Regions from separate parts of the Dietzia sp. Die43 genome, predicted to be linked through region 1. Evidence: riboswitches for the same ligand, from Rfam matches in the RefSeq annotation. Region 1 holds a riboswitch; each other region holds the start of a gene.
What was found. Region 1 has a riboswitch for cobalamin ahead of NR111_RS16895 (ABC transporter substrate-binding protein). Riboswitches for the same ligand answer to the same signal wherever they lie in the genome.
Positions count from the first base shown of each region.

Region 2: linked by a shared signal. The riboswitch ahead of NR111_RS17495 (magnesium chelatase subunit D family protein) and the one ahead of NR111_RS16895 (ABC transporter substrate-binding protein) in region 1 are both predicted to bind cobalamin.
Region 3: linked by a shared signal. The riboswitch ahead of NR111_RS05245 (ABC transporter substrate-binding protein) and the one ahead of NR111_RS16895 (ABC transporter substrate-binding protein) in region 1 are both predicted to bind cobalamin.

Region 1 covers NZ_JALJRF010000023.1:33,486-44,546, forward strand. Annotated here, with positions in the region: gene NR111_RS16850 (CdaR family transcriptional regulator) at 1-8, shown strand, start outside; gene NR111_RS16855 (ACP S-malonyltransferase) at 164-1,090, shown strand; gene acpM (meromycolate extension acyl carrier protein AcpM) at 1,193-1,444, shown strand; gene NR111_RS16865 (acyl-CoA carboxylase subunit beta) at 1,700-3,136, shown strand; gene NR111_RS16870 (DUF3145 domain-containing protein) at 3,391-3,900, opposite strand; gene NR111_RS16875 (serine hydrolase) at 4,103-4,978, opposite strand; gene NR111_RS16880 (ABC transporter permease) at 5,091-6,671, opposite strand; gene NR111_RS16885 (ABC transporter ATP-binding protein) at 6,668-7,621, opposite strand; gene NR111_RS16890 (alpha/beta hydrolase) at 7,681-8,775, shown strand; cobalamin riboswitch at 8,788-8,967, shown strand; gene NR111_RS16895 (ABC transporter substrate-binding protein) at 9,022-10,062, shown strand; gene NR111_RS16900 (iron ABC transporter permease) at 10,067-11,061, shown strand, end outside.
Region 2 covers NZ_JALJRF010000027.1:2,793-10,644, reverse strand. Annotated here, with positions in the region: gene NR111_RS17505 (cobyrinate a,c-diamide synthase) at 1-1,080, opposite strand, end outside; gene cobO (cob(I)yrinic acid a,c-diamide adenosyltransferase) at 1,074-1,688, opposite strand; gene NR111_RS17495 (magnesium chelatase subunit D family protein) at 1,688-3,922, opposite strand; cobalamin riboswitch at 3,944-4,131, opposite strand; gene cbiT (precorrin-6Y C5,15-methyltransferase (decarboxylating) subunit CbiT) at 4,208-5,452, shown strand; gene NR111_RS17485 (cobalt-precorrin-4/precorrin-4 C(11)-methyltransferase) at 5,449-6,213, shown strand; gene NR111_RS17480 (hypothetical protein) at 6,292-6,498, opposite strand; gene NR111_RS17475 (ribbon-helix-helix protein, CopG family) at 6,498-6,755, opposite strand; gene NR111_RS17470 (cadmium resistance transporter) at 6,990-7,589, opposite strand; gene NR111_RS17465 (helix-turn-helix transcriptional regulator) at 7,586-7,852, opposite strand, start outside.
Region 3 covers NZ_JALJRF010000005.1:9,479-20,539, reverse strand. Annotated here, with positions in the region: gene NR111_RS05265 (TetR/AcrR family transcriptional regulator) at 1-244, shown strand, start outside; gene NR111_RS05260 (MBL fold metallo-hydrolase) at 299-1,120, opposite strand; gene NR111_RS05255 (ABC transporter ATP-binding protein) at 1,120-2,022, opposite strand; gene NR111_RS05250 (iron ABC transporter permease) at 2,019-3,047, opposite strand; gene NR111_RS05245 (ABC transporter substrate-binding protein) at 3,044-3,991, opposite strand; cobalamin riboswitch at 4,080-4,224, opposite strand; gene NR111_RS05240 (carboxymuconolactone decarboxylase family protein) at 4,381-4,797, shown strand; gene NR111_RS05235 (long-chain fatty acid--CoA ligase) at 4,885-6,519, shown strand; gene NR111_RS05230 (cytochrome P450) at 6,851-8,218, opposite strand; gene NR111_RS05225 (acyl-CoA dehydrogenase family protein) at 8,387-10,024, opposite strand; gene NR111_RS05220 (thioesterase family protein) at 10,070-10,894, opposite strand.

The sequences.
Region 1 (11,061 bases):
AGTCCTAATTAGTCACTTCTGTAACAGGGTGTAACGAAACCGCACAGAATGCAGATGGACGACCAGCCAGCTCGCCATTTGTGGGAAGCGCACAAAATCCTGGCTGTGTTTCTGGCTTGGGGAACATCATCCTAAGAGGGGCCGGGCGTGTTCTCTGATACCCGTGCTTTGCCTTACTGCCCCTGGACAAGGGTCTCAGAAAGCCGGGATGCTCGCGCCCTGGCTCGAGTTGCCCGGTGCCTCGGACCGTCTCGACGAGTGGTCCGCATCGAGCGGACTCGACCTCGAGCGTCTCGGCACGACTGCGACCCTGCAGGAAATCACCGACACCGCGGTGACCCAACCGCTCGTCGTCGCCTCGGCCCTGCTCGGTGCCGCGGAGCTGCGCCGGCGCGGCCAGGTGCCCTGCGACACGATGGTGGCCGGCCACTCGATCGGCGAGATCGCCGCGCTGGCGATCGCCGGGGTGGTGTCGCAAGCCGACGCCCTGCGTCTGGCGTCCGTCCGCGGTGCCGCGATGTCCCGGGCGTGTGCCGAGCGCCCCACCGGCATGATCGCGGTGCTGGGCGGGGTCGAGGCCGATGTCCTGCTGTCGCTGGACACCGCCGGGCTGCAGCCGGCCAACCGTAACGGCGCGGGCCAGATCGTGGCCGCCGGCCCGCTCGAGGCCTGCGACGCCCTGGAGCAGAATCCACCGAGCCGGGCGCGACTGCGCCGGCTGGAGGTCGCCGGGGCGTTCCACACCCACCACATGGCCTCCGCCGTCGACGAGGTCCGCGACCTGGCCGACACGATCGAGGTCAACGACCCGGAGCTGACGCTGGTCTCCAACGCCGACGGCATGGTCGTCACCTCCGGTCGCGACGCCCTCGACAGGGTCGTCTCCCAGATCACCCATCCCGTCCGGTGGGACCTCTGTACGCAGACGATGCTCAAGTTGGGCGTCGACGCGTTCATCGAGCTGCCGCCCTCCGGCTCACTCGTCGGGTTGGCCAAGCGCATGATGCGTGACGTTCCCCGGTACGGCGTGACCACCCCCGAGGACCTCGAACTCGCCCTCGAGTCGGTCCCCGCACTCAGCGGCGCCTGACCGCTCCTCCCACCCCCGATCGTCGGCCCCGGCCGGCGATCGCGACCAGACCATCCGTCGCGCCCGCCGGGCACGGCACCACCCATCAGAAAGGGACACCACATGGCACGCACCGAGGCCGAGATCATCGCAGGACTGGCGGAGATCGTCGAGGAGGTCACCGGGATCGAACCCTCCGAGGTGACCCCGGAGAAGTCCTTCGTCGACGATCTCGACATCGATTCGCTCTCCATGGTGGAGATCGCCGTGCAGACCGAGGACCGCTACGGGGTTGAGATCCCCGACGAAGACCTCGCCAAGTTGCGTACTGTTCAGGATGCGGTCGACTACATCCAGAAGCTCGACCAGAGCTGACATCCGGCCCCGTGTGCCGGGGCGGGGACGCAGTCAGGGCCGAAGGTGCGGTCGGTGCACCACGTCGAGCCCGCGTCCCCTCCCCCACACAGGGCCCAACAATGATCACCCCGCTCACGGCGGGGTGCCGGGCGAGAGGTCCGGACCGGGACGGGGGTCCCGATCCGAACGCCGATCGCCCACAAGCCAGTCCGGGGGTCCATCGCAGGCGCGCTCTCCCTTCCAGGGACACGCGCCGAGGAAAGGACTGCACATATGACCATCACCAGCCCTGTTGACCAGAACACCCAGATCGACCCTCGAGATCCCGTCGTCCGGCTCGAGAACCTCTTCGACCCGGCTTCGCTCGAGTTCATCACCGAGCCCGACGCCTCCGGCGCCATGGCCGCGCGCGGCCTGATCGACGGCGAACCCACCATCGCGTACGCGACGGACGCCACCGTCATGGGTGGTGCCATGGGCCTGGACGGGTGCCGGCACATCGTGCGTGCCATCGACGTGGCGATCGACGAGCATCTGCCCGTCGTCGGCGTCTGGCACTCGGGTGGGGCGCGACTCGCGGAGGGCGTCGAGGCGCTGCACGCGGTCGGCCTCGTATTCGAGGCCATGGTCCGCGCGTCGGGCCACGTGCCCCAGATCTCCGTCGTGCTCGGGCCCGCCGCCGGCGGCGCCGCCTACGGCCCCGCGCTGACCGACGTCGTCATCATGGCGCCGGCCGGCAAGATCTTCGTCACCGGTCCCGACGTGGTCCGCTCCGTCACCGGCGAGCAGGTCGACATGGAGGGCCTGGGCGGCCAGGACGTGCACCACCGCAAGTCGGGGGTGTGTCACATCGCCGCGACCGACGAGCGTGATGCCCTGCACCGGGCGCGTCGTCTGGTGACCCTGCTGTCCGCGCAGGGCGAGTTCGACCCGCGTGCCCTCGAGGGCGATCACACCGATCTTGCGGGCCTGCTCCCCGACTCACCGAAGCGCGCGTATGACGTCCGTCCTCTCGTCCACGGGCTGCTCGACTCCTCGGAGCTCGATGGCAGCACCACCTTCGAGGAGCTGCAGGCCAAGTGGGCGCCCAGCATCGTGGTGGGCTTCGGCCGGATGTCCGGCCGCACCGTGGGTGTCATCGCCAACAATCCGCTGCGGTTGGGCGGTTGCCTCAACTCGGAGTCCGCGGAGAAGGCCTCGCGGTTCGTCCGGCTCTGCAACGCCTTCGGCGTGCCGCTGGTCGTGATCGTGGACGTCCCCGGTTACCTGCCCGGCGTCTCGCAGGAGTGGGACGGCGTGGTGCGCCGCGGCGCCAAGCTGCTGCACGCGTTCGCCGAGGCCTCGGTCGCCCGGGTCACGCTCGTCACCCGCAAGATCTACGGCGGTGCCTACATCGCGATGAACTCGCGCGCTCTCGGAGCCTCCGCCGTGTTCGCCTGGCCCGACGCCGAGGTCGCGGTGATGGGCGCCAAGGCCGCCGTCGGCATCCTCCACAAGCGCACCCTCGCGGCGGCTCCCGAGGACGAGCGGGAGGCCCTGCACGACCGTCTGGCCGATGAGCACGCGGCCATCGCCGGTGGCGTGGGTCGCGCGGTCTCCATCGGTGTGGTCGACGAGGTCATCGAGCCCACCGACACCCGCCGACGGATCGCCGAGGCGCTGGACGCGGCCGCGCACACCCGCGGCCAGCACAAGAACATCCCGCTGTGACCTGAATCCGGCCGGAATACCTCCGGCAGGATCCGCACCCGACGACTGCGCCCCCTCCCCGATCTGACGGGAGGGGGCGCAGTCGTGTCCCGGAAGGGCGCGGTGGCCACCCGCAGCCGGTGTCGGGTGCCGCATGCGCTCCGGGTGCCGGGTGCCGCCCGCCGCCAGCGTGTCGCGCACACGAGTCAGCGCCCGCCCCGAGAGCTGGGCGGGCGCTGTCCGGAGTGAGCGCGGGAGTGCGGAGGTCCGGCGGGTCAGCCGACCCGGGAGAGCCAGGTGACCTCGGCGGCGGCCGGGTGGCCGCGCAGCGGTTCGAGGGCGCGGTCCCAGGCGGTGCCGAGCTCGTCCTCCACCGCGGCATGGAAGGCGGCGGGACCGGCCTTCATGAGATGCCGGAGCCGGTTCTCGCTGAGCACCACGTCGCCACTGGCGCCCGTCTGCCCCCGCCACATCCCGAGTTCGGGTGTGTGGGAGAAGCGTTCGCCGTCGACGAGGTCGCTCGGGTCCTCGGTCACTTCGAAGGACAGCATCGACCACTTGGCCAGCGAATCGGCCAGACGCGCGCCGGTGCCGACCGGGCCGATCCAGTCGACGATCGCTTTGCGAGCGCCCGGCTGGGCCGGCTGGTCCTCCCAGCGCATGGCTGAGTTGGCGTCGAGCGTGGCTGCGAGAGCCCACTCGACGTGAGGGCATAACGCGGTAGGCGCGGCATGGATGAACACCACGCCGGTCGTCGTATCCGCGAGATAGTTATGGTCAGACATCACTTCACTCCCGACTCACTGAGGGACGTCTTCCCCAACGACCTCACGAAATCGTGTGAATGATGTTGCTTCTGTTGCTTGTAGTTAACACTGTGCCTGAAGTGATCGAATTACACCAGCGACACTTCTCGACTCTCAGCAAAGTTACAGCACGGTGATTCCCGCGCCCGGCACGAGTGCGGGCGTGTCGCGGGTGGCGGACTCACCCGCCGAGCGAGTCCTCTTCGCGCGAACGCCGGGTTGCCGCATCGACCACCCTGTCGGACAGTTCCGGCCACAGCGGCTTGGCCCAGTCGCCGAAGTCGCGGTCGGTGAGCACGATCAGCGCCGTGGAGATCTCCGGTTCGACCCACAGCAGGGTCCCGGACTGCCCGAAGTGCCCGAAGGTCGCGGGCGAGTTGTGCTGCCCGGTCCAGTGGGGATGCTTGGCGTCGCGGAGTTCGAAGCCCAGCCCCCAGGGGCACGGCTTGTGCATGCCGTACCCGGGCACGATCCCGTCGAGGCCGCGGAACTGTTCGGTCACGGCCTCCTCGAGGGTCTCGGTCGCGAGCAGCCGCGGGGCCACGAGCTCGCGGGCGAACGCGATGAGGTCGGCCAGGCTGGCGGAGGCCCCGTGCCCGGCGGAGCCCTCGAGCGTGGTGGACTCCATGCCCAGCGGCTGACACACAGCCTCGTGGAGGTAGTCGCCGAACGCGATCCCGGTGGCGTCGGCGATGTGGTCGGCCAGCACCTCGAACCCGGCCGAGGAGTAGATCCGCCGTTCCCCCGGCTCCGCGCGGACCTTGTCGCGGTCGGCGAAGTCCAGCCCCGAGGAGTGGGCGAGCAGGTGACGCACCGTGGACCCCTCGGGCCCCGCGGGGTCATCGAGGCCGATGGCCTCCTCCTCGACGGCCAGGAGCGCGGCCACCGCGACGAGGGGCTTGGTCACCGAGGCCAGGCGGTACACGCGGGTGTCGTCGCCGTGGACCGCGAGGGCGCCGTCGGGGCCGACCACCGCGGCCGAGACGGTGCCCACCGGCCAGTCCGTGACCACCGACAGCGCGGTGGAGAGCCTGTCTCGATCGAACTCGTCCGACATCGGTTCCTCCCTGGTTCGCCTGCGACCGGCGGCGCCGGTGTCCGTGACGGCCGCGCCGGTGAGGCGTGGCGGCCGTGCGAGCCAGTCTGTCAGGTCGTGTCGGGTGCCGCGGTCAGGTCCGCGGCACGTCGCGACGCCGAAAGCCGGCCAGCCCCACGGCGACCAGCACGACCGTCACCGTGAGGAGCACGGCCACGCCGATCGCGTTGACGGGGCCGACGGGCGCGGTGCCCACCGCGCCGAACGGGGACAGGCGCATCTGGTCCTCGTCGAGCCGGAGCGTGGGTCCCATGAGGGTGACGACGACGGCGAGGGCGAACGGCGCCCAGGCCAGGACCTGCAGTCTCGGGGATGCGCCGAACAGGCCGATCGAGATCGCGCCGAAAACCAGCGCGGCGGGCACATACCACGCCCCGGCGCCGATGATGCGTCCCGCCAGGTCCGGGTCGTCGAGCACGGCGGCGGCGGTGATCCCGAACGCGGCGGCGCCGGCGAGGACCACGACGACGGTGCCGACGGTGACGACCGCGGTGTGGGCGGCGAGCCACGACCACCGCGAACGCCCCGTGGACAGTTCCATCTCGAGTCGCCCGGCGGTCTCCTCGCCGCGCAACCCGGTCAGGGTCTGCAACGCGAACCCGGCCCCGAGGAATCCGCTGAACGCCACCAGCATCTGCACGATGGAATCGACCACGGTGCCCGAATCGCCGAGGAACACGGCGAGGTCGGGGTTGGACATCATCGTCTCGACCACCACGTTCATCAGCGCGCCGTACATGGCCATCAGTGCCACCACGCCGATCGTCCAGCCCGTCAGCGCGCCCAGGTGCTGGTGTACGGCGGTCCCGGTCCGGGACGCCCGCCACCGGGACGCGGTGGCGGGGCCGGTCCGGGCCGGGACCATCCCCTGGCCCACGTCGCGGCGCGCGGCGAGCCACAGCGCGGCCGCGGCGAGCCCGGCCGCGGCGACGACGGCGACGAACAGGGGCACCACGGAGGACTCGCCGAACGGCCGGGTCAGGCCGTGCCAGCCCAGCGGCGAGGTCCAGCTCAACCAGTTGCGGTTGACGTCGCCGATCCCGCGGGTGATCAGGGTCAGTCCGGCCACGGACATCGCCGCCGCCCACACGGTCCGGCTGTGGGCGAACACCTGCGCGAGGACGGCGGTGCCGGCCGCGTACACCCAGCCGGCGGCGACGATCGAGGCCACGTACAGCGCCGCGCCCGCGCGGTCGAGGTCGACGGTGAGGGTCGCCGCCCACAGCGCAAGGCCGAGGACGGTGAAGACCCCGACGACGACGACGAGGGCGGCCGCCGTCGGGGCGAGCCGGCCGACCCGGCCCGCCAGGAGCAGTTCGGACCGTCCGGACTCCTCCTCCTTGCGGGTGGCGCGCGCGGTCAGGGCAATCGCCATGACGGGGATGCCGAAGGCGACCATGAACGAGTACTCGTTCATCATCACGCCGCCGAGGGTGTCGAGCCCGGCCACCCGGCCGGTGAGCATGATCATCGACTCGCCGACCGAGGCGCCGTACGTGGCGAGTTCCTGCGGGGTGTCGTACAGGGCTGCGATCGACAGCCCGGTGACGAGGTACAGCGCGGCCAGGCCGAGGACCCAGGCGGCCGCGGCCCGCCACCCGGCGCGCAGGGCGATGCGTGCCAGCAGGCCGGTGTCGGCGAACGGCGAGGTCATCGCCGGTCCCCTGTCCGCTCCTCGCCCCCGGTGGCCGCACCGGCACCGGAGTAGGCGTTGAGGAACAGGTCGTCCAGGCTGGGCGGGGTCGCGGTGAGCGTGTGGATGCCGGCCGCGTGAAGGAGGCCGGTGACCTCCCCCAGCTGCGGGGCCGGCACGTGGCAGCGGACCTCGAACCGACCGTCGGCGGCCTCCTCGATCCGCAGGCCGTCGACCCCCGTCACGCGCCCGAGTGAACCCGGATCGGCGTCGGTGACGGCGTGGACCTCGGTCGTGGTGTGGCGCCGCAGATCGGCCAGCGTCCCCGAGGTGACGGTGCGGCCCTCGCGGATGATGCTCACACGGTCGGCGAGCGCCTCGACCTCGCCCATGATGTGGCTGGACAGCAGCACGGTGGCGCCACCGTCGACGGCCTCGCGGACGCACTCCTGGAACGTCTGCTCCATGAGCGGGTCGAGGCCGGAGGTGGGCTCGTCCAGGACGAGCAGCTCCGCGTCGGACGCCAGCGCGGCGATCAGTGACACTTTCTGTCGATTGCCCTTGGAGTAGTCGCGCGTGCGCTTGGTGGGGTCCAGGCGGAAGCGGTCGATCAGTCCGTCGCGCCTGTCGGGGTCGAGTCCTCCGAGCGCCCGGCCCAGCAGGTCGATGCACTGGCCGCCCGTCAGCCGCGGCCACAGGGTCACCTCACCGGGGACGTAGGCCAGCCGGGCGTGCAGCTGGACCGCGTCTCGCCACGGGTCGCCGCCGAACACCGTCACCCGGCCGGAGTCGGCGCGCATGAGCCCGAGCAGGATCCGGATCGTGGTGGATTTTCCCGACCCGTTGGGGCCGAGGAACCCGTGGACCTCCCCCCGGCGCACGTCCAGGTCGAGCTCGTCCAGGGCCCGGGCCCGGCCGAAGGTCTTGACCAGGCTCTCGACCCGCACCACGCTCTCGTCTTCTGAACGCATGACCAGCTCCTTCGTCCGATTACCCTGATCATCCCAGGGATCCGCGTCACAATGTGGGCATGCGCTCTCCCATGTCCGGCCACCGTGCCTTCTCCCCGTCGATCGCGGATCGCGTCACCAAATCGGTCATGACCGCTGCGGGGTTCCTGCCCGGCCGGCTGCTCCGAGTAGTGGGTGGGACCCCGAGGCGGCTGGACGGCCAGGTTCTCGACCCGCACTTCCAGGCCGGGCTCCGGGTCATCTCGATGACGTCCGAGGGTGAATACGAGGACCTCACCGTCGACAGGGCACGTTCGGCTGTCGAGCGGTCGGCGTTCACGGTCTCGGGCAAGAAGATCGACCTCGCCGTCGTCTCCGACATCGTCCTCCCGCTCGGCGGCACCGGTCCGGACCGGGCCGACCTGCCCGCTCGCCTCTACTCGCCGGTCGAGGGGGACGAGCCGCTGCCGGTGCTGGTGTACTTCCACGGCGGCGGCTGGGTGCTCGGCAGCGTCGACTCGCACGACGCGACCTGCCGCTACATCGCACGGGCGGGCCGACTCAAGGTGATCAGCGTCGACTACCGGCTGGCACCGGAGTTCCGGTTCCCCACCGCCGCCGAGGACGCCCTCGCCGCGTTCCGGTACGTCCGCGACCACGCCGACGAATTCGGCGTGGACCCGACGCGCATCGCGGTGGGCGGTGACAGCGCCGGCGGCAACCTGGCGGCGGTGGTGTGCCAGCAGACGCGCGACGCCGGGGAGAAGATGCCGGACTTCCAACTGCTGTTCGTCCCCGCCACCAACATGTCCGCGCGGACCCGCTCGTACGAGCTGTTCGGCGACGGCTTCTTCCTCACCCGGGCCAACATGGACTGGTACGAGGAGACCTACATCCGGTCCGACGAGGACCGGCTCGACCCCCGCGCCTCCCCCCTGCTGGCGGAGGACTTCTCGGGACTGCCGCCCGCCCACGTGGCCACGGGCGGGTTCGACCCGCTGCGCGACGAGGGCGAGGCGTACGCCCGGAAGATGGCCGACGCCGGTGTCCCGGTCTCGCTGCGCCGCCACGATTCGCTGGTCCACCCGTTCGTCAACGCCGTCGGGGCCACCCCGCTCGCGCGCTCGGCACTGTCCGAGGCGGTGGGCGCGATGCGGATGGGGCTGGCGTACTGACCCCGGAGCGCGTGTTACCTTGTGATCGCCAGCGAGACCGATCGGTCGCGGGAATCCGGTGCGAATCCGGAACTGACGCGCAGCGGTGAGGGTGATGGCGGGGCACTATGCCACTGGGCCGCGAGGTCTGGGAAGGCGCTTCCGTCCAGGTGATCCCGAGTCCGAATACCGGCTGGCCCTCGCGGTGACAACCGCCAGGTCATCACCGGGCTTCGCGTTCCAGGCCCGCGACCTCGGAGCACACCCATGCGTTCTTCCACCCTGGTCGCCCTCGCCGGCGTCACCCTTCTCACCCTGACCTCCTGCACCGCCCACGACCCGGCTGCGATCGCCGGCCCGGGCACCGATCCGATCGAGAACTGCGGGGAGCAGGTCCAGCTCGACGCCCCGCCCGAACGGGTCGTCTCGCTCAACCAGGGCTCCACCGAGATCCTGTACGCCCTCGGCCTCGGCGACCGGATGGTCGGCACCGCCACCTGGACAGACCCGGTCCTGCCCGAGTTCGCCGAGGTGAACAGGTCGGTCCCCCGCCTGGCCGACAACGCGCCGTCGATGGAGGCCGTCCTCGACGTGGAACCGGACTTCGTCACCGCCTCCTTCGGCAGCACCCTCGGGGAGGGCGGGGTCGCCGCCCGCGAGCAGTTCCACGAACTCGGCGTGGGTACGTACCTCTCCCCCACCGACTGCGTGGGCAAGGTCGCCGACTCCGGGGACGGCGTCCGCGAGACCCCGCTCACCCCGGACCTGCTCTACCGCGAGATCACCGAGCTCGCCCGGATCTTCGACGTGGAGCAGGCCGGTGACGAGCTGGTGGCGGACCTCCAGCGCAGGCTCGATGAGGCCGCCGAGAGCGTCGATGCCCGCGGTGTCTCCGCGATGTACTGGTTCGCCAACTCCGAGTCCCCGTACCTGGCCGGCTGCTGCGGTGCCCCCGGCCTCATCTCGATCACCCTGGGCCTGGAGAACGCCTTCGACGACACCACCCAGGAGTGGCCGCAGATCAGCTGGGAGGTCGTGGCCGAGCGCGACCCGGACGTCATCGTCGTGGGCGACCTGACCCGCAAGAGCCAGACCGCCGAGACCGCGGAGGCCAAGATCGCCTACCTCGAGTCCAACCCCGTCACCCGGGAGATGGCGGCGGTCCGGGAGAAGCGGTTCATCGACATCACCGGCGCCGAGATGAACCCGTCGCTGCGCACGATCTACGGGGTGGAGACCGTCGCGGCGGGGCTCACCGAGCTGGGCCTCATCACGCCGGGGGCCGGCGCGCCGGACCCGGCCAACTGACCCGATGACCCTCGCACCCGAGAGGACCACCGCCCCGGTGGTCCCGGCGCCACCGCGCCGGCGGCCGGCTCTGCGGCGACCGTCCGCACTGGTCACCCTGTGGCTCGGTGGCCTGGGGCTGCTGGCGGTGTCGACGGCGCTCGTCATCACCATCGGCCCGTCCGGACTCACCGCCGCCGACGTTATCCAGTCCGCGCTGGCCCGACTCACGGGAGCCGACTCCGGGCTCACGCGGATCGAGGAGGGGATCATCTGGAACCTGCGGCTTCCGCGCACTCTCATGGCGGCCCTGGCCGGGGCGGGGCTCGCACTGTGCGGCGTCATCCTGCAGTCGCTGCTGCGCAACCCCCTGGCCGACCCGTACATCCTCGGCATCTCCTCGGGCGCATCCACCGGGGCGGTCCTCGTGGTGGTGCTCGGGGTCGGCGCGGGCGCGGTCGGGCTCACCACGGGGGCGTTCGTCGGGGCGCTCACCGCGTTCGGCTTCGTCCTGGTCCTGGCCTTCGCGTCCGGCGGGACGCCCGACCGGGTGGTGCTGGCGGGGGTCGCGGCGACCCAGCTGTTCTCCGCGGTGACCTCGTTCGTCGTCTACATCGCCGCCGACGCCGAGCAGACCCGCGGCGTGCTGTTCTGGCTGCTCGGCTCGCTGGCCTCCGTCCGCTGGTCGGACGTGGCGGTGTGCGGCGTCGTGGTCCTGCTCGGGCTGGTGGCGTGCCTGCTGCACACCTCCAGCCTCGACGCGTTCACCTTCGGCCAGGACGCCGCGGCCGCCCTCGGCGTCAACGTGGCCCGCACCCGGCTGGTGCTCATGGTGGTGACGGCGCTCGTCACGGCCGTCATCGTGAGCACCTGCGGGGCGATCGGCTTCGTGGGTCTGGTGCTGCCACACGCCGCGCGAGCCCTGGTCGGCGGCCGGCACCGGGTCCTCGTCCCGACGGCGGCGCTGATGGGCGCCGTGTTCGTCGTGTGGATCGACGCGGTCTCCCGCACCGTGATCGC
Region 2 (7,852 bases), on a different contig from region 1:
GCCCGCGCACTCGGCGACGGTCGGCGTCCCGGCCGTCGTCGCCGCGCGCAGCGCCCCCAGCATCGGCGCGTTGGCGGCGAGGTCCGCGGCGTGCACCTCGGGGAACCCGCCCCCGAGGTAGATCCCCGCGGCGGTGTCGGGCAGTGCCTCGTCGGACAGCGGGTCGAACGGCACGACCGAGCAGCCGGTCGCCTCGAGCAACTCGACCGTCTCGGCATAGCGGAACGTGAAGGCCCGGCCACCGGCCACGGCGATGAGCGGGCGGCCCTCGTCGTCGTCGACCTCGTGGGCTCGGTCACCACCCAACGCCACGCGCGCCGACCAACCCTCGCCCGCCAGCGGCGGCGCCTCACGCGCGATGCGCATGACCGCCTCGAGGTCGATCGACGCGGCCACCTTCCCGGCCAGGTGGTCGAGCGAGCGCGCGGCCTCCGGGCGTTCGGCGGCGGGGACCAGGCCGAGATGGCGGGAGGGGGCGGTGACGTCGTCGTCGCGCTGGAGGACACCCAGCACCGGGATGCTGAGGGGCGCCAGCGCGCGTCGGACCTCGTCGGAGTGGCGGACCGAGCCGGCCTTGTTGAGCACCACCCCGGCGATCCGCACAGCCGGGTCGAAGGAGGCCATCCCCAGCACCACCGCGGCGATGCTGCGCGAGGCGTGGGAGATGTCCACGACCAGCACGACGGGGGTCCCGGTGAGCGCGGCGACGTGAGCGGTGGAGGCGAACCCGTCGCCGCCGATGTGCCCGTCGTACAGGCCCATGACGCCCTCGATCACCGCGACGTCGGCGGGCCGCCCCGCATCGATCCCGGCCCCGCCCGCGCCCCCACCCGCGCCGGCGCCGTGCAGCAGCAGCGGCACGATCCGCTCCTCGCCCACCAGGTGCGGGTCGAGGTTGCGGCCCGGCCGCCCGGTGGCCAGAGCGTGGTACCCGGGGTCGATGTAGTCGGGGCCAACCTTGTGCCCCGAGACCTCCAGCCCGGTGCGGCGTAGCGCCGCCATGAGGCCGGTCGCGACGGTGGTCTTGCCGTGCCCCGACGCCGGCGCGGCCACCACGATCCGCGGGAGGTCGGTCACCATTCGATGCCCCGCTGACCCTTCTGCCCGGCGTCCATCGGGTGCTTGACCTTGGTCATCTCGGTGACCAGGTCGGCGACCTCGAGCAGCCGGGGGTCGGCGTCCCGGCCGGTGATCACCACGTGCTGCCGTCCGGGGCGGCTGGCGAGGGTGGCGACCACGTCGTCGACGTCCACCCAGCCCCACTTCATGGGATAGGTGAACTCGTCGAGCAGATAAAGGTCGTGCCGCTCGTCGGCCAGTCGGCGCTTGATCTCGGCCCAGCCTTCGGCGGCGTCGGCGGCGTGGTCGTCCTCGGTGCCGTCCTTGCGCGACCACGACCACCCCGAGCCCATCTTGTGCCACTCGACGGGCCCGCCCTCGCCGGTCTCGTCGTGCAGGCGGGCGAGGCGTTCCATGACGGTCTGCTCGCCGATGCGCCACTTGGCGGACTTGACGAACTGGAACACCCCGATGTCCCAGCCCTGGTTCCACGCGCGCATTGCCAGGCCGAACGCGGCGGTGGACTTCCCCTTGCCGGGCCCGGTGTGGACCATGACCAGCGGCCGGTTGCGGCGTTGCCGGGTGCTGAGCCCGTCGTCGGGCACGATCTCCGGCTGTCCCTTGGGCATCAGGCCACCTCGTTCCGGGGGCCGGCGGCGTGCGGGCGGGCGGTGCGCGCGCGGGCTGTGTGAACGCCGACCGCGTCGGTGAGTCCCTCGGCGGTGACCTCGCCCAACGGCACGTGCTCAGCGCCCAGGTGCCCGGCGAGCTCGGAGGCCAGGCCCATCCGGAAGCGGCCGGTCTCGCAGTCCACGACCACCGACGCCACGCCGAGGGAGGCCAGCCCGGTCGCCGCGGTGCGGGACCTGGCGAGGGCGTCCGGGCCGTGGGTGGCGCGGCCGTCGGTGACGACGACGAGGAGGGCCCGCCGCCGCGGATCGCGGACGCCTTCGATGCGCAGGACTTCGGCGGCGGTGAGCAGTCCCTCCGCCAGTGGGGTCCGGCCGCCCGCCGGGAGTTCCGCGAGGCGGGTGGCCGCGATGTCGACCGACGACGTGGGCGGCAGGGCCACGTGGGCCGCGGACCCGCGGAAGGTCACCAGTCCCACCTTGTCGCGGCGGCGGTAGGCGTCCAGAAGCAGGGAGAGGATCGCGGTCTTGACCTGCTCCATCCGGGTGCGAGCGGCCATGGAGCCGGAGGCGTCCACGCAGAACAGAACCAGGTTGGACTCGCGGCCCTCGCGGACGGGCGAGCGCAGGTCCTCGGCAGCCAGCCGGAGTCGGCCGCCGTCTGGACCGGCTCCGCGACCCCGGGCGGATTGCTGCGGCGCGGCGGACCGGATCGTGGCGGGCAGGTGCAGGTCGGACCCGGTGAACGCGCCCGCGCCGATGCGGCGGCCGCTGGTGGTGAGGGCCCTCGATCGGCGGCCGGCAGCGCCCTGGCCGGTGCCGGCGACGGCGAGCAGGCGGGTGCGGTACGGCGCTGCGGCCGCGGTGACCGTGCCTGGCTCGGGCGGGGTGGGCCCGGGAGCGTCGGACCGCGAGGCGTCGCCGGGGGTGTCCTCCGCGGCGTGTCCGCCGGGCTGCTCGTCGGCTCGGCCGTCGGCGTCGTCGTCCGATTGGCCGTCCGCCTGGTCCGGGCCCTCGGTGCCGGAGTCGTCGCCAGCGCCGGGGCTGTCCTCGTTCTGCTCGGTCTGCTCGGGCGAGTGCTCGTGCCCGGCGTGCTCGGCCGAGGCCCGCGCCGGGGTCGACTCGGCGTCCGGGGTGTCTGCCGACGCGGACTCGTCTGCGGACTCCGACTGTTCGGCGTCGTCGGCCGGCGCGGTCTCGTCCCGGGGGTCGGGATCGGGCTCGTCGTCGTCGCCCAGGAGCCGTTCCAACAGGTCCTCGTCGAGGCCCGGCGCATCGAACGGGGCACGACGGCGGCGGTGGGGCAGTGCCATGCGCGCGGCGACGCGGATGTCCTCGCGGGTGATCCGGGTCCGGCCCTGCCATGCGGCGTGGGCGGCGGCGGTGCGGGCGGTGACGATGTCGGCGCGCATGCCGTCCACGTCGAAGCCCGCGCACACCCGGGCGATGGTGGTCAGCGCCCAGGGGGTCAGTCTCACCCGGTCGAGCACGCGCCGCGCGGCGGCGATCCGTTCGCGCACGGCGGCCTCGTCGGCGGCGTGGTCGGCGACGAATCCCGCCGGGTCGGCCTCGAACGCGATCCGGCGGCGCACCACCTCGGCGCGCAGCTCCGGGTCCCGGGGCGCGGCCACCTCCACGGTGAGGCCGAAGCGGTCCAGCAACTGGGGCCGGAGCTCGCCCTCCTCGGGGTTCATGGTGCCGATCAGCACGAAGCGCGCGGCGTGCTCCACCGAGATGCCGTCGCGCTCCACGGTTACCCTGCCCATCGCGGCGGCGTCGAGCAGCAGGTCCACCACGTGGTCGTGGAGCAGGTTGACCTCGTCCACGTAGAGCAGTCCGCGGTGTGCGCGGGCGAGTAGGCCCGGTTGGAACACGGTCACCCCGTCGGTGAGCGCACTCTCCAGGTGTAGTGATCCGGTGATGCGGTCCTCGGAGACCCCGATGGGCAGCTCGACCAGGCGGACCGGCCGCCGCTCGGTGGGCGCGTCGTGCGGGATACGCCCGTCCGGGGTCTCGGAGCCGCGGTCGTCGGGTGCGGAGGAGAAGCGGTCGCCGGTGACGACCTCGACCTCCGGCAGGATCCCGGCGAGGGCGCGGACCATCGTGGACTTGGCCGTGCCCTTCTCGCCGCGGATCAACACGCCGCCGACCGCCGGGGACACCGCGGTCAGGGTCAGGGCCAGCGCCATGTCGTCGGAACCGACGACAGCGCTGAAGGGGTAGTGCAGTGGCATGGGGGCTCCCGCTCTCGTCTGCCAGGCTGGTCAGCGCGAGGCCGGTCTCCGGACTTCCCGGCCCATCTCGGACGTGCGCGCGGGGCGCGATCGCCTGAGAGGCCGGGTTACCGTAGCGGGCCCTGTGCCGGATTCTCACCGGCTTCCCTGATTCTCCCCTCCGCTCCGCCTGGGGCGGGTCGTGGGGCACCTCGTGCTGTGGGGTCTGTTCGGTTGTGTGGTGCTTCAGGCTAGCCCAACGGCCTGTCCCGGGGCGCCTCAGGTGTCGCGGTAGGGTTCCGCGTCATGAATGCACGGGTGGTGGTCGTCGGCATCGGCGGCGACGGGTGGGCGGGGCTCGACGAGGCCCGCCGTCGCGCCGTCCTGGGCGCCGATGTGGTGCTCGGCGGGGAGCGTCATCTGGCGATGGTTCCGGGCGATGTGACGGCCGAACGAGTGCCGTGGCCGCGGCCGCTGCGGGATGGGTTGCCGGAGCTGCTCGCGCAGTTCCGCGGGCGATCGACCGTAGCCCTGGCCTCGGGCGATCCGCTGGTCGCCGGGATCGGCACCACCCTGATCGACCTGCTCGGCGCGGACGCGGTCGAGGTGCTCCCGGCGGTGTCCTCGGTCGCTCTGGCCCGCGCCCGGATGCGGTGGCCGGCCGAGTCCGTGGCGGTGCTGCGCGACCACCGCGCGCTCGGTCGTGAACTGGCACCGGGGCGACGTCTGCTGGTGCTCTCGGCGGACCGGCACACGCCGGGAGAGGTCGCAGCGCTACTTGACGGCGCCGGCTTCGGGGGGAGCGCGATGACCGTTCTGTCCGATCTCGGGGGCCCGTCGGAAGCGCGCTTCAGCTGCCCGGCGCGCGACTGGGCTGTCGATCACGAGGCCCCCGCCCTACACGTGTTGGCCATCGAGTGCGTGGCCGACGCGTCCGCCCGGCCGCTCGGGCTGGCGCCGGGATTGCCCGACGACGACTTCCAGAACGACGGCCAGCTCACCCGCCGCGACCTGCGAGCCTCTGCCCTCTCCCGGCTCGCGCCGGCCCCCGGTGAGCACTTGTGGGACGTGGGTGCTGGCGCCGGGTCGGTGGGCATCGAGTGGATGCGCGCGCACCCGTCGTGTCGGGCGACCGCGGTGGAGGCGAACTCCGAGCGGGCGGCCCGGATCAGGCGCAACGCGGCCGCCCTCGGGGTGCCCTCGTTGGAGGTCGTCCACGGACGGGCGCCCCAGGCTCTGGACGGTCTGCCGCGGCCGGACGCGGTGTTCATCGGTGGGGGCGGTACTGCCCCTGGCCTGCTGCGACAGTGCTGGGACGCACTTCGCCCGGGCGGCCGGCTGGTCGCGCACGCGGTGACGCTGGAGACCGAACGCGCGCTCATCGACACCCGCGCCGTATTCGGCGGGGAGCTGACCAGGATCCAGGTCGAGCACGCGGACTCGATCGGCCGGTTCACCGGCTGGGCCCCCGCCCGTGCGGTGGTGCAGTGGGCGGCCGTGAAGCCCTTCGTCGCTGCGGCTGATACTTCGGAAACAGGGGAGAGCTCGTGACCGTTCACTTCGTGGGAGCCGGCCCCGGCGCCGCCGACCTGCTGACGCTGCGCGCGGCTGCGGCGCTTGCCGCCGCCGACGTCTGCCTGTACGCGGGGACGTATCTCGACGACGGTGTGCTCGACCACTGCCGACCCGCGGCCCGGCTGGTGGACACCCAGCATCTGGACCTGGACGGGATCATCGGCGAGATCGTCGCCGCTCACGCCGATGGGCTCGAGGTGGTCCGGCTGTGTTCGGGTGACCCGTCGCTGTACTCGGCTCTCGCCGAGCAGACTCGCCGCCTCGACGCGGCCAGCGTGCCGTGGGACGTGGTTCCTGGTGTTCCGGCCTATGCCGCGGCCGCCGCCGAGCTGGGTGTGGAGCTCACGGTTCCCGAGGTTGTGCAGTCGGTGGTGCTCACCCGCGTTCAGGCGCGGTCGACGGCGATGCCGTCGACTGAGTCGTTGGAGAATTTCGCCGCCACCGGCGCGACGCTTGTGTTGCACCTGGCGATCACTCGGATCCGTGAGCTGGCCGAGCGTCTGGTGCCCACGCACGGTGCCGACTGCCCGGTGGCGGTGGTGGCCAGCGCGAGCCGCCCGCACCGCGTGGAGCTGCGCGGCACGCTCGCCGACATCGCGGACGCGGTCGAGTCCGCCGGCCTGCGCCAGGCAGCGGTCATCCTAGTGGGGCGGGCGCTGGTCCGGCCGGGCGAGGCGGAGTCGTGGCTGTACGCGTCAAGCCCGGAGCGGGAGTCGAAGCGCCAGGGCCTGAACTGATCGGGCAAGGTAGCGGACCACGTATAATGCCCTCGGGCTGGCCGCGGAGCCAAGCGTAGCGCGCCGTGCCGGGACGATTCAGTCGAGCAGGTCCAGGTAAGTGCGTCTGGCCTTCATGGCGTGGATGACCTCAGTGGTGCCGTCGTCGTAATGCAGGGTGACAAGCTCCAGGACACGGGCTTGGGAATCGAAGCCGAGCGGTCCAGACAACAAGGGAGTGTCGAACGCTGTCCGAATGTCGTCGTCGACGATGCCGTGTTTGTATGCGGATCTGCGGATGATCACTAGGCGGCGGCCCATTGGGCCAGAGCCTGACGGATCGCTTCGGATCGGTTGAGATGTTCGCGCTCGGCGCGTGCCATGACGGCGCGGAGTTCGGCATCGGTCAGTCGTACCGGTACGACTCTAGCGGCCTGATCAGCCCTCGCCGGCCGCCCCATGCGCTTGCTTAGCCACTGGGGGTCGTAGCCAGCCTCGGCTTCGTCGACCCATTGATCGATCTGTTCGTCGGATACTTGGTGGCCCTGAATCTTCCTTGCCATGCCGACAATCGTATTACGAATTAGGGGGTGAGGGTAGCGCCTGACCTGTGCGCCGTTGGGGTACACCCCAGCAGGACGAGTACGAGCCCGCCATCGTCGCTGTGGACTTGATCGCTCTGTGGCGGTCTTCTGTGGCTACTTCTAGGCGGCGACGTACCAATCGGGCGTTCTGGCCGGAAGAATTAGAGCGAGTCGGCGGCTCACGGGTGCGCGGTGGGGTTTGCGTCGGTTTTGTCAGAGTCCGAATGCTCCGCCGCTGATCAGGATGAAGGCGCCCAGGCCGATCAGGACAGTCGGGAACAGGATATGTTCCCAGCGCTCTAGGACTTCGGCGATCGGTCGGCGGGTGGCGACGAACTTGGCCAGGCCCACCAGTCCCGCCACCAGCACCAGGAACACGATGCAGTAGGCAACTACGGCTCCCGTGCCCACGTTGAGAAAGACGGGGACGTAGACGCCGATGTTGTCGCCGCCGTTGGCGAAGGTTACGCCGGCCACGGTCCACACGGCGACGTTCTTGCCCTCGACCTTTGCATCGTCGTCGTCATCATCGTCCCCGCGCCAGGCCTGCCACGCGGCCCACAGTCCCAAGCCCAGTGGGATCAGCCCGAAGTAAGGGATGGCCCCCGGGGGCAGGAAGGCTCCCGCGCCCAGGGAGACGAGCACTGCGGCGCCGAGGATGCCGACGAAGCCAAGATACTGGCCGGCCAGAATGCGTGCGGTGGTGCCGCGTTGGCCTGCTCCGCGGGCGAAAAACAGCGACAGGACGATGATGTCGTCGATATTGGTGGCAATGAACAGGCCGATCGCCTGCAGGGCCGAGTACAGGATCACGCCTGCACCTCCGTGGCGTGACAACCCGGCACTGAGCAGTCGGGCTCCAAGCAGGGGGCGTTTTCGTTGACCGCGAGGGTGACCTCGACCAAGGAGGATAGCGCCCGCGCCAAGTGCGGGTCTGCGATCTCGTACCGGGTCTGGCGGCCTTCGGGCACTGCGACAACGATCCCGCAGTCGCGCAGGCATGCCAGATGGTTCGACACGTTCGACCGTGTCAGCTCCAAATCGCGGGCCAGCTCCGCCGGGTAGGTCGGCTGCTG
Region 3 (11,061 bases), on a different contig from region 1:
GGACGCCCGGACCAGCATCGCCGAGAACATCCTGGATCCGCTCTACGAGGCGGTCGGCCGCCGAGCACCGCAACTCAACCGGTTCCGGGTCCGCGTCATGGTCGACCTGAGCCTCGCCGCCGGGGCGTCGGTGCTCAGGCACCGACCGGGTGGGGCCGGGCCCGCCGACTCCGCCGAGTCCTACCTGGACGAGGCATTCGATCTCCTCCAGCACGGCGCGGCGCGGTTCCTCGAGCGCGGCTGACCAGCGCGACTGACCAGCGCCACTGACCAGCGCGCCCGGGCTGACGAGACCGGGTCAGTACAGCCGGGGAGCCTCCCCGCAGCGGACGACCTCGCCGTCGACGCCGGCCCGCGCACCGTGCTCCCGCAGGCGCGCGTCCAGCTCGTCGGGCGGCGGATTGTGGTGGCCCAGGTGCACGGCCACCACGTCGGTCCGCTCGTCGACCGCCCCGATGTCGCGCAGTCGCCGGAGCATCGCCCCGAACCGGTCCAGGCCCAGGTGGGCGGGGGAGATCTCCTCGCGGTCGCCCAGTGTCTCCTCGAGGAAGACCGCGTCGTAGCGGGCGCCGCGCACCGCGGTGAACCACTCGTCGTCCCACGGCCCGGTGTCGCTCGCCCACAGCAGGCGGGCGCCGCCGGGCCCGGTCACGTCGTAGAGCACCGCGTCGCCCTCGCGGAACACGCGGTGCCGGGCGGGCAGCACCCGCACGTCGTACGCGCCGACCCTGAGCCGGTCCCCGGCGGAGACGGGGACGAAGCGCACCGGGTCGTCGGGGCCCACCCAGGGCCGACACGCGTCGAGCGCGTCCGCGGGGCCGACCACCTCCAGCTCACCGGCGTCGGGGACCCACGAGCGGAACAGCAGGACCTGGGGTCCGAGATGGTCGGCGTGGGCGTGCGTGACGAGCAGATGCCGCACCCCCGCCAGAGACCGTCCGAGCCGCACGGCCGAGCCAGGTGCCTCCGGTCCGCAGTCGACCAGCAGCTCGTCGTCGACAAGCGCGGAGGTCTGGCCTCGCACCACGCCGAGCCGGCGTGCCTCGTCGCACGACGGACACCGGCAGAACGGGTTGGGCCAGCCGTCCGCGGCGCCGGTCCCCAGCAGGACGACCTCCATCAGACGCCCGCCTCCGGCGCCGCGCCGGGCGCCCACCCCGGCCCCGGCGCCGACCCGGGCGCGCGGTCCGGCCCCGCCTCACGCAGCGGCAACACGGCGCGGCCGTCGCGGCGGTCGAGGACCTCCACCCGCGCGTCGTAGACCTGCGCCACCCGCTCGACGGTGAGGACCTCCTCGGGCCGGCCGTCGGCCACCACACGGCCCCGGTCGAGCAACACCAGCCGCTGCCCGTAGTGGGCGGCCGAGGTGAGGTCGTGCATCGCCGCCACGACGGTCAGGCCGGTCTCGCGGCGCATGGAGTCCACCAGGTCGAGCACCTGCTGCTGGTGGCCGATGTCCAGTGCGCTCGTGGGCTCGTCGAGCAGCAGGACCCGCGGTTCCTGCGCCAGCGAGCGGCCCAACACCACCCGCTGCAGTTCGCCGCCGGACAGCGTCGTGGCGTTGCGCGAGGCCAGGTCGTGCAGGTCCAGGCGGTCGATGACGCGGTCGACGACCTCGTGGTCGTCGGCGGTCTCGGTGCCGAACCGGCCGATGTGCGGGGTGCGGCCGAGTCCGATGAGCTCGCGCGCGGTGACCCCCTCGGGGACGACCGGGCGCTGCGGCATCATCGCTACGGTCCGTGCCACCGTGCGGCGACCCGCGCGGCGCGGGGTCAGTCCGTCGACCTCGATGTGACCGGCGGCGGGGATGAGCCCGGCGAGCGCGAACAGCAGGGTCGTCTTGCCGGAGCCGTTGGGGCCCACCAGGGATACCCACGATCCGGCGTCCACGGCGAGGTCGATGCCGTGGAGGATGGCCGTGCGGTCCCGGGTGACGTGCAGGTCGCGGCAGGCCAGTGCGACTGGCGCGGCCGCCGCGGCCGCCGCGGCTGACGCGGGTGGCGTGGGTGGCGTGGTGGTCATATGTGCCCCCGGCTGCGGCGCAGGACGATGAGGAAGAACGGGGCGCCGATCGCGGCGGTGACCACGCCGATGGGCAGCTCGGCCGGGCTCATCGCGGTGCGGGCGACGACGTCGGCGAGGATGAGGAAGGCCGCGCCGACCAGCAGCGACACCGGCAGCAGCAGCCGGTGCCCGGGCCCGATGAGCATCCGCACGGCGTGCGGGATGACGATGCCCACGAACCCGATCAGACCCGACACGGACACCACCGCCGCCGTCCCGAGGGTGGCCACGCTGATGAGGACCAGGCGCACCCGCGCCGGGGCGATACCCAGCGTGGCGGCCTCGGCGTCCCCGACCGCCATCACGTCGAGGGTGCGCCGGAACAGGGCGATCACGGCCACCGCCACGAGCACGTACGGCAGCACGGTCTGCACGTCGGTCCAGCCGCTTGTCGTGAGCCGGCCGAGCATCCACGAGTACACCTGCCGCAGGGTCTCGTCGTGGCGCTGCATGAAGAACGTCTGGATGGCGCTGGCGAACGCCGCCACCGCGACGCCGGCGAGGATGATGACGACCTCGCTGCGTCCGCCGCCGACACTGCGGCCCAGCGTGTAGGTGGCCAGCACCGCGATCATGCCGCCGGCGAACGCGGCGGGCGGCACCATCGCCGAGCCCATCGCGCCGCCCACGACGATCGCCAGGGTGGCACCCAGCCCCGCCCCGCTGGACACCCCCAGCAGGTACGGGTCGGCGAGCGGGTTGCGGAACACGCCCTGGTAGGTGGCCCCGGCGATCGCCAGCATCGCGCCGACGATCGCGCCCAGCACCACGCGCGGGATGCGGATCTCCCACAGGATTACCTGCTGACGCTCGGTGAACCCGGAGTCGATGTCGACCAGCGGCAGCCGGCCCACCAGCTCGAGCACCACGCCGCCCGGGGTGAGGCCGGCCGGGCCGATGAGGGTGCCGAGCAGGACCGCCGCGGCCAGCAACAGCGTCGCCCCGCCCAGCACGAGGGCGTGGCGGGGCGACGGGCGGGTCACGAGGCGGGCTGGTTCGCGGGGCTCCCCGCGGTCTCCGGCGCGGCATCGGGCACCGCGGTGACGATCTCGGCGACCTCGCGCATGAAGTCGACCACCCGCGGGCCCCACCGGCTGGACAGGTCCTCGTCGACCACGTGGACGCGCCCCTCGCGCACGGCGGTGAGTCCGTCCCAGCCCGGCCGCTCGGCCACGACCTCGGGGGTGACGCCGCAGCACTGGCCGTCGGCGAGGAACACCAGGTCCGGGTCGGCCTCGAGGATGAGTTCCTCGGACAGCTGCGGGTAGGGATCGTCGCCGGTGGCGATCGAGGTCAGGCCCAGCAGGGAGTAGATCTCGCCGACGTAGGTGTCGTCGGTGACGGTGTAATAGGTGTCGTCGAGCTCGTGGAAGTACGTCAGCGGCGTCTCGCGCTCCGGCACCGAGGCGACGATCTCGTCGATCTCGCCACGCATCCGCGACACGAGTTCGGCGGCCTCGCCGATGTGCCCGGTGGCCGCCCCGACCTGCTCGAGCTGGGCGTAGGTGTCGTCGAGGGTCTGCGCGGCGGGCAGCTGCAGCACCTCGACGCCGGAGCGTTCGAGGCCCGCCACGATGTCCCCGGTGTCGTCGGTGAGCACGACGAGGTCCGGCGCGTACCCCAGGATCGCCTCGAGGTTGGGCGTGTACCCGGACAGGTCGGTGACCGGGGCGTCGGAGGGGAAGTCGGACCGCTCGTCGACCGCCACGACGCTGTCCCCGGCGCCGACGGCGTAGAGCATCTCGGTGGTGGTGGGGGCCAGCGAGACGATCGCCTGCGGCTCGTCGGCCGCGGCGGAGGTCTGGTCGGCCGGGGCCGGGTCGTCGCCGCCGGTGCCGCTGCACGCGGTGGCGACCAGAGCCAGGGCGGCCAGGGGGGCGAGCAGCAGCGAGCGGGCTCCTGCCCGGCGGGCTCGTGGATGGTGCATGGCATCCTCCGTGATTCGGAGGACGAAAACAGCTCGGGCCGCGGCCGGGGCCGCTGCACGCGACCGTCCTTCGTCCGAGGTCAGTACGTACGGCTGCCGCGGAACCGGCCGACCTGGCTCGCCCGTCCTGAGACGGGATCACAGTTGCGGGACAGCGTCGGATTCGCACCGACTTCCGCCGAGTTGCCGCGGGGTCCGACGCTGGTGGCCGGACCCGTCGAGGGTATCCCACCCGCCGCCGCGTCCGCCCATCTGCGTGCCTCCGCCGCCGCCCCTGTCCGAGCCGTCCCCGCGCCTGGCCGGGGCGGGGCGAGGTCACGCGGAGCTGGTGACGACGGTCGGGGAGGATGGATCGCGATACCTGTCGGCAGTGGGAGAGGACCGTGGAGATGACGACGACGACGAGTTCTGCAGGCGAGGGGCCTTCGGCCGCGGATCTGCGCGAGCAGGGTTTCGCGACCAGGCGCGAGGTGATGAGCGACGACTTCGTCGACCGGGCGATGGACCGGGCTGTCGGGACGGAGTCGGAGGCGATCCAGCACGTGGTCACCGAGAACGTGTGGGGCAACATCTGGAACCGGCCCGGGCTGGGCCGCCGGGACCGCAGCCTGCTCAACATCGGGATGCTCGTGGCACTGCGCGCGGACGCCGAGCTGGCGGGGCACGTGCGCGGCGGGTTGACCAACGGGTTGACCCGCGAGGAGATAACCGAGGCGGTCATCCACGCCTCGGGGTACTGCGGCGCGCCGGCGGCGCTCTCGGCGATGAGGACGGTCCAGACCGTCTTCGACGACCTCGACGGGTAGTCGACCATACGAACCAGGAACGTCGTCGACGGCAGGTAGTCTCGACACGAGAGTGACAGACGCCACCCCTCGATCAAGGAGCCCCTCATGAAGAGCACGATGATGCCGGAGCAGTTGAACATCAGCACGATCCTGCAGTTCGGTGCGACCGTCCACTCCGATGCGGTCGTCACCACCTGGACCGATCAGGGACCACGGAAGATCACCTACGGCGATCTGGGCAAGCACGCCGCGCAGCTGGCCAACGCGCTGCGTTCCCTGGGGGTCGACGGTGACCAGCGGGTCGCCACATTCCAGTGGAACAACTCCGAGCACTTGGAGGCCTACCTCGCGATCCCGTCCATGGGCGCCGTGCTGCATCCGCTGAACATCCGGCTGTTCCCGGACCAGCTCGAGTTCGTGGCCAACCACGCAGAGGACAAGGTCGTGATCGTCGACCCGAGCCTCGTCCCGCTCCTGCAGCCGCTCCTGCCCCGGTTCTCGACGGTCGAGCACGTCATCGTCACCGGTGGGGGCGCCGCGAACCTCGAGGCTCCCGAGGGCATCCAGGTGCACGACTACGACGCGCTCCTCGCCGCCCAGCCCACCGAGTTCGATTGGCCGGAGGTCGACGAGAACTCCGGCGCCGCGATGGCCTACACCTCGGGCACCACCGGCGACCCGAAGGGCGTCGTCTACTCGCACCGGTCGATCTACCTCCACTCGATGCAGGTGTGCATGTCCGACGGCATGGACATCTCGCTCGACGACAACGTGCTGGCGATCGTGCCGATGTTCCACGCCATGTCGTGGGGCCTGCCGTACGCCGCGTTCATGGTGGGCGCCTCGCTGCTCATGCCGGAGCGTTTCCTACAGCCCGAGCCGCTGGCCGCGATGATCGCCTCCGAGCGTCCGACGCTGGCCGCCGCCGTCCCCACGATCTGGCAGGCAGTGGACGCGTACAGCGTGGACCACCCCATCGACATGTCGAGCTTCCGTGCGGTCGTCGTGGGCGGCAGCTCGTGCCCGCCGGAGCTGATCCGCAAGTTCCGGGACAAATACGGGATCAACATCGTCCACGCGTGGGGCATGACCGAGACCTCGCCCATCGGCACCCTGTCCCGCCCGAAGGCATCCCTGCCGGAGGAGAAGCAGTTCGAGCTCCGCATGACGCAGGGCCGACTCATCGCCGGCGTGAAGGCCCGTATCGTCGACGATTCCGGCCAGGCCCTGCCATGGGACGGCGAGTCCGTCGGCGAGCTGGAGGTCCGCGGCCCGTGGATCACCGGCAGTTACTACAAGGTGGACGCCTCGGACTCCTTCGACGACGGCTGGCTGCGCACCGGCGACGTGGGGTATATCAAGCCCGAGGCGTTCCTGCAGCTCACCGACCGCGCGAAGGACATCATCAAGTCCGGTGGCGAGTGGATCTCGTCCGTCGAGGTGGAGAACTACCTCCTCGAGCACCCGTCCGTGGCGGAGGCCGCCGTGATCGGTGTCCCCGACCCCAAGTGGGACGAGCGGCCGCTGGCCACCATCGTCGTCAAGGACGGTGTGCCCGACCCGAGCGTCGAGGAGCTGCGCGATCACCTGGCCGAACGGATGGCCAAGTGGCAGGTGCCCGAGAAGTTCGCGTTCGTCCACGAGATCCCCAAGACCTCCGTCGGCAAGCTCGACAAGAAGCGCATCCGCGTCTCGCATTCCGACGGCGAACTCACCGTGGTGAACGCCCTGGAGAACTAGGCAGGCGGAAGGTCGAACGCGGGAACGCGTCGTCGGCCAGCGGAGGGCCCGGGATTGCGGTATGACCGCCCCCGGGCCCTGCTTCTGCGCTACTGGCTGCTCGGTGCCAACCGTCCCGCCGGCCGCCACGCCGGCCGCCACGCTGGCCGCCGCCACGCTGGCCGCCGCCACGCTGGCCGCCGCCACGCTGGCCGTCCCGCCGGCCGACACGCTGGCCGTCCCGCCCCCCCCGCCGCCGCGGCATCATCGCCGAGCAGAGGATTTCGCTCAGACCCACTCGGGCGATACAGGCGAAATCCTCTGGACGGCGGAGGCCGGGCGGGCGGCGGGGTCAGTTCGCGGCGACGCGGGCCAGCGGCCGCAGCGAGACGGGCAGTCCGTCCGCGGGGTAGGGCAGCGAGTCGTTCTTCATGGGCGGCACGTAGTCCAGCGGGACCGACCACTCGAAGTGGCGTAGCAGTGCACTGAGCACCAGCTTCGACTCGAGGTTGGCGAAGATCATGCCGAGGCACTTGTGCACCCCGCCGCCGAACGGCTCCCACGCGAAGCGGTGCGACTTGTCCTCCCGCCGCTCGTCGGAGAAGCGTTCGGGGTCGAAGATCTCCGGGTCCGTCCAGTACTCGGGCATGTGGTGCGAGTACAGCGGCATGATCGAGGTGAGTCGGCCGGCCGGGATCTCCACGCCCAGGATCTCGGTGTCCTTGACCGTCTTGCGTGCCATCACCGGCACCGGCGGGTGCAGGCGCAGCGACTCCTTCATCACCAACCCCAGATCGGGCAGCTCCTCCAGCTCGGCCATGGTGGGGTTCGGACCCAGGTCCTGGCACTGTCGGCGGAGCCGCTCCTGCCACTGGACGTCGCGGCCGAGCTCGTAGACCATCGACGTCACCGTGCTGGTGGTGGTGTCGTGCGCGGCCATGAGCAGGAAGATCATCTGGTTGACGATGTCGTCGTCGTCGATCCCGCCGGAGGCGTCCGCCACCTGGCACAGGGCGGAGAACAGGTCCTCTCCCGGGTTTGCGCGCCGGGCCGGCAGGTGGCGGCGCAGGAACTCCTCGAGCAGCCGGCGCCCCCGAGCGGCACGGCCCCACTTGGTGAACGGCACCGCGGTGGAACGGACATAGCCGTTCGCGGCCTGGACGCAGTCGACGAACGCGGTGTTGACCTTGTCGAGCTCCCCGGGTGCGGCGTACTCCGCGCCACCCATGAACACCTCGGTCGCCAGGTCGAGGGTGTGCGTCTTGAGCGCGGGATAGATCTGGAACGCCCGGTCCGGGGCCCAGGCGCCGATGCCCTCGTCGACCAGCGGGGCGAGTCTGCGGGTGTAGCCCTCGAGCCGGGGACGGGTGAACGCCTCCTGCATGATGTGGCGGTAGTGGTGGTGCTCCTCGAAGTCGAGCAGCATCAGCCCGCGGTTGAAGAACGGCCCCACCAGGTATCCCCAGCCGGGGCCGCTGGCGAACGCCTTGTTCGCGTTCTGCAGGGCGGCCTGGCAGGCGTCGGGGCCGATAAGGGCAGTCCACGTGGCGCCGAGGAAGTTCAGGTCGGAGACGGGACCGTGATCGCGATAGCGGCGGGCCATGGTCGCCAGCGGGCTGTGGACATATTCGAGCGTGCCGCCGAGGACCGGCAGCTTGGAGCGCAGTGGGGCCGGGCCGGGTCGGTAGACCCTCTCCCGCGGATCACCAGGGATGGACATCAGGCACCTCGTTGTCGGGTGACCCCAGTGTGTGACAGCCGTCACTAGTTGTCACGCGATTACCGAAACCGGCGGTGTCGTTTCTTTCACCCGGCCCCGCTGGCGGCGGCTCGGCCTGCCGGCAGTCCCGCCGGCCGTGACACCACCGGCCGGCAGCCCCCGCCCGACTCAGGCTCGGGCGACCAGTGCGTCGATGTCCACGCCGTCGGGCAAGGCGCCGTACTCGGCCGAGCGGTCGTCGCCGAGCCGGGCCAGGCAGAACGCCTCCGCGACCCGGGCCGGAGCGTGGGCGAGCAGGACCGCGCCCTGCTGGGCCAGCGCCATCGCCTCCACCAGGCGGCGGGCGATCCCGGGGGCGGCGCCCGGGTCGGCAGCCGCGCGGCCGATCAGCGCGCGCACCCGCTCGACGTGCCGGTCGTACAGCTCGTGACCGCCCAGCTGCGCGGCCAGTTCGGCGTCGAACGCGGCCACGGACTCCGGCTCGCGGGCCATCGCCCGCAGCACGTCGAGCGCGATGACGTTGCCCGAGCCCTCCCACACCGCGAGGACCGGCTGCTCCCGGTAGCGGCGGGCGAGCGGGAACGACTCGGTGTACCCGTTGCCGCCGAGGCACTCCAGCGATTCGTAGGCGTGGTTCGGCCCGCGCTTACAGATCCAGTACTTGGCGACCGCGGTGGCGAGCCGGCGGTAGGGGGCGGACTCGTCGTCGTCGTACGCCGAGGCCAGGCGCAGCGCGGTCCACGTCGCGGCCTCCGCCTCGAGCTGCAGGTCCGCCAGTACCGCGGCCATCGCGGGCTGGTCGATCAGCGTCGCGCCGAACGCGGCCCGGTGCCGGGCGTGCCACGCCGCCTCGGCCACGCCCTGACGCATGCCCGCCGCCGCGCCGAGCACGCAGTCCAGGCGGGTCCGGCCGACCATCTCGATGATCGTGCGCACACCGCGGCCGGGTTCGCCGACCATCCAGCCGAGCGTGCCGTCGAACTCCACCTCCGACGACGCGTTGGACTTGTTGCCCAGCTTGTCCTTGAGGCGCTGCACGAGGAACGGGTTCTGCTCGCCGCCGGGCAGGACGCGCGGGACGAGAAAGCAGCTCAGGCCAGCCGGCGCCTGCGCCAGCACGAGGAACGCGTCCGACTGCGGGGCCGAGCAGAACCACTTGTGTCCACGCAGGACGTAGCAGTCACCGTCACCGACAGGCTCGGCGGTGGTGGTGTTGGCGCGGACGTCCGAGCCGCCCTGCTTCTCGGTCATGGCCATCCCGAACAGCACGCCCGACTTGGTGGCGGGATCGCGCAGCTCGGGGTCGTACACCGTCGACAGCAGCGCCGGTTCCCACTCGGCGGCCAGCTCGGGGCTCAACCGCAGCGACGGGACCACCGCGTGTGTCATCGACAGCGGGCACCCGTGGCCGGCCTCGACCTGCGAGACCAGCATGAACCCAACGGCCCGCTCGACGTTCGCCCCCGGCCCCGGGTCGGCCCACGCCGAGGTGTGCAGCCCGCGGGACACCGAGTACTCCATGATCCGGTGGTAGGCGGGGTGGAACTCGATCTCGTCGACCCGGTTGCCCCACCGGTCGTGGGCGCGGTGCACCGGCGTGAGGGTGTTGGCCAGCTCCGCGTCGTGTTGGTACTGCTCGGTGCCCACGTGGCGGCCGATCTCGTGGAACCTCTCGACGCGGGCGTGCGGGGAGAACACCGCGACGGCCTCCTGCAGTGCCGGGTTGAGGGCGTACTCGTCCACGTCCACGCGGGGCGGCGCCTGGTTGAGGACCTCGTGGGTACTGCGGTGTCGGGTCGAGGACATGGGTGCTCCCCCTCTAGTTCTTGAGATGCTCAGTTCTTGAGATACTCAGTTCTTGAAATACATAAGCTGCGTGCCCGTGGCCAGCAGCGTGCCGTCGCGGCTCCACAGGCGCGCGGCCTCGTCGTGGTAGTTGCCGTGGAACCGGTGCGAGTGCACGCTGCCGAGCAGGAAGTCCGTGCCCTGGGCGGCGATCTCGTCGGCGGTGGCCAGGAAGTGGATCGTCAACGTCACCGTGCCCGCCGGGACCGGCCGACCGAGCCGGAGGAACGACCTCGGGAAGAACGAATCACACAGGGACGTCAGCGCGAGATGGTCGAGTCCGCGGGGCTGGTCGTCGCGGATCCACATCGTCGTCGTCGACTCCGGTTGCTCCTCACCGGAGGCCACGTCGTCCCACCCTCCGGTGACGAACCGCATGTCGTAGTTGTCGACCCACCGCACGCCGCGGTCCGACGTGGCGGCGGTGAGCTCCTCCGGCGCGGGGACGGCCGGCGGGGAGGTCTCGGTCTCCGACCACGTCTCGCGGCGCAGGCCGGTGATCGCGGTGGCGGTGGTGACGACCTCGTCGCCCTGGCGCATTTCCACCCACCAGTGCTGGTTGGAGCGGTTGGTGCGGGCGGGTCGGGCCTCGATCTGGAACTCGCCCTCGGCGACCGGCCCGGCGTAGTTGAGGGTCAGCGCGAGCGGGTCGCCGTGCTTCTCGGGGTGCTGCAGGATAGCGCCCAGCATGGTGGCCGCGGTGATGCCGCCGAACGGCCCGACCATGTTGGCCCACGCGGCGTGGGTGCGGCCGCGGAAGCGGTTCTCGCCGATCGGCTCCAGCGCGACCGCCTCGTCGAACACGTGGGTGGGGGCGTCCTGACCGGTCACGGGACCTCCTGTGGGGCGAGGGGATGGGCGGGGGGTGGGCGAGGGGATGGGCGCGGGCTCACCGTACCGAGGAGAGGGGCGACGACGACGAAGAACGCCCGCCACCGGGGATCGTCCGGCTTTTCTCGGGGTTGCGAGGCAGCGGCCGCGCAGGTGGGGCGGGTGAC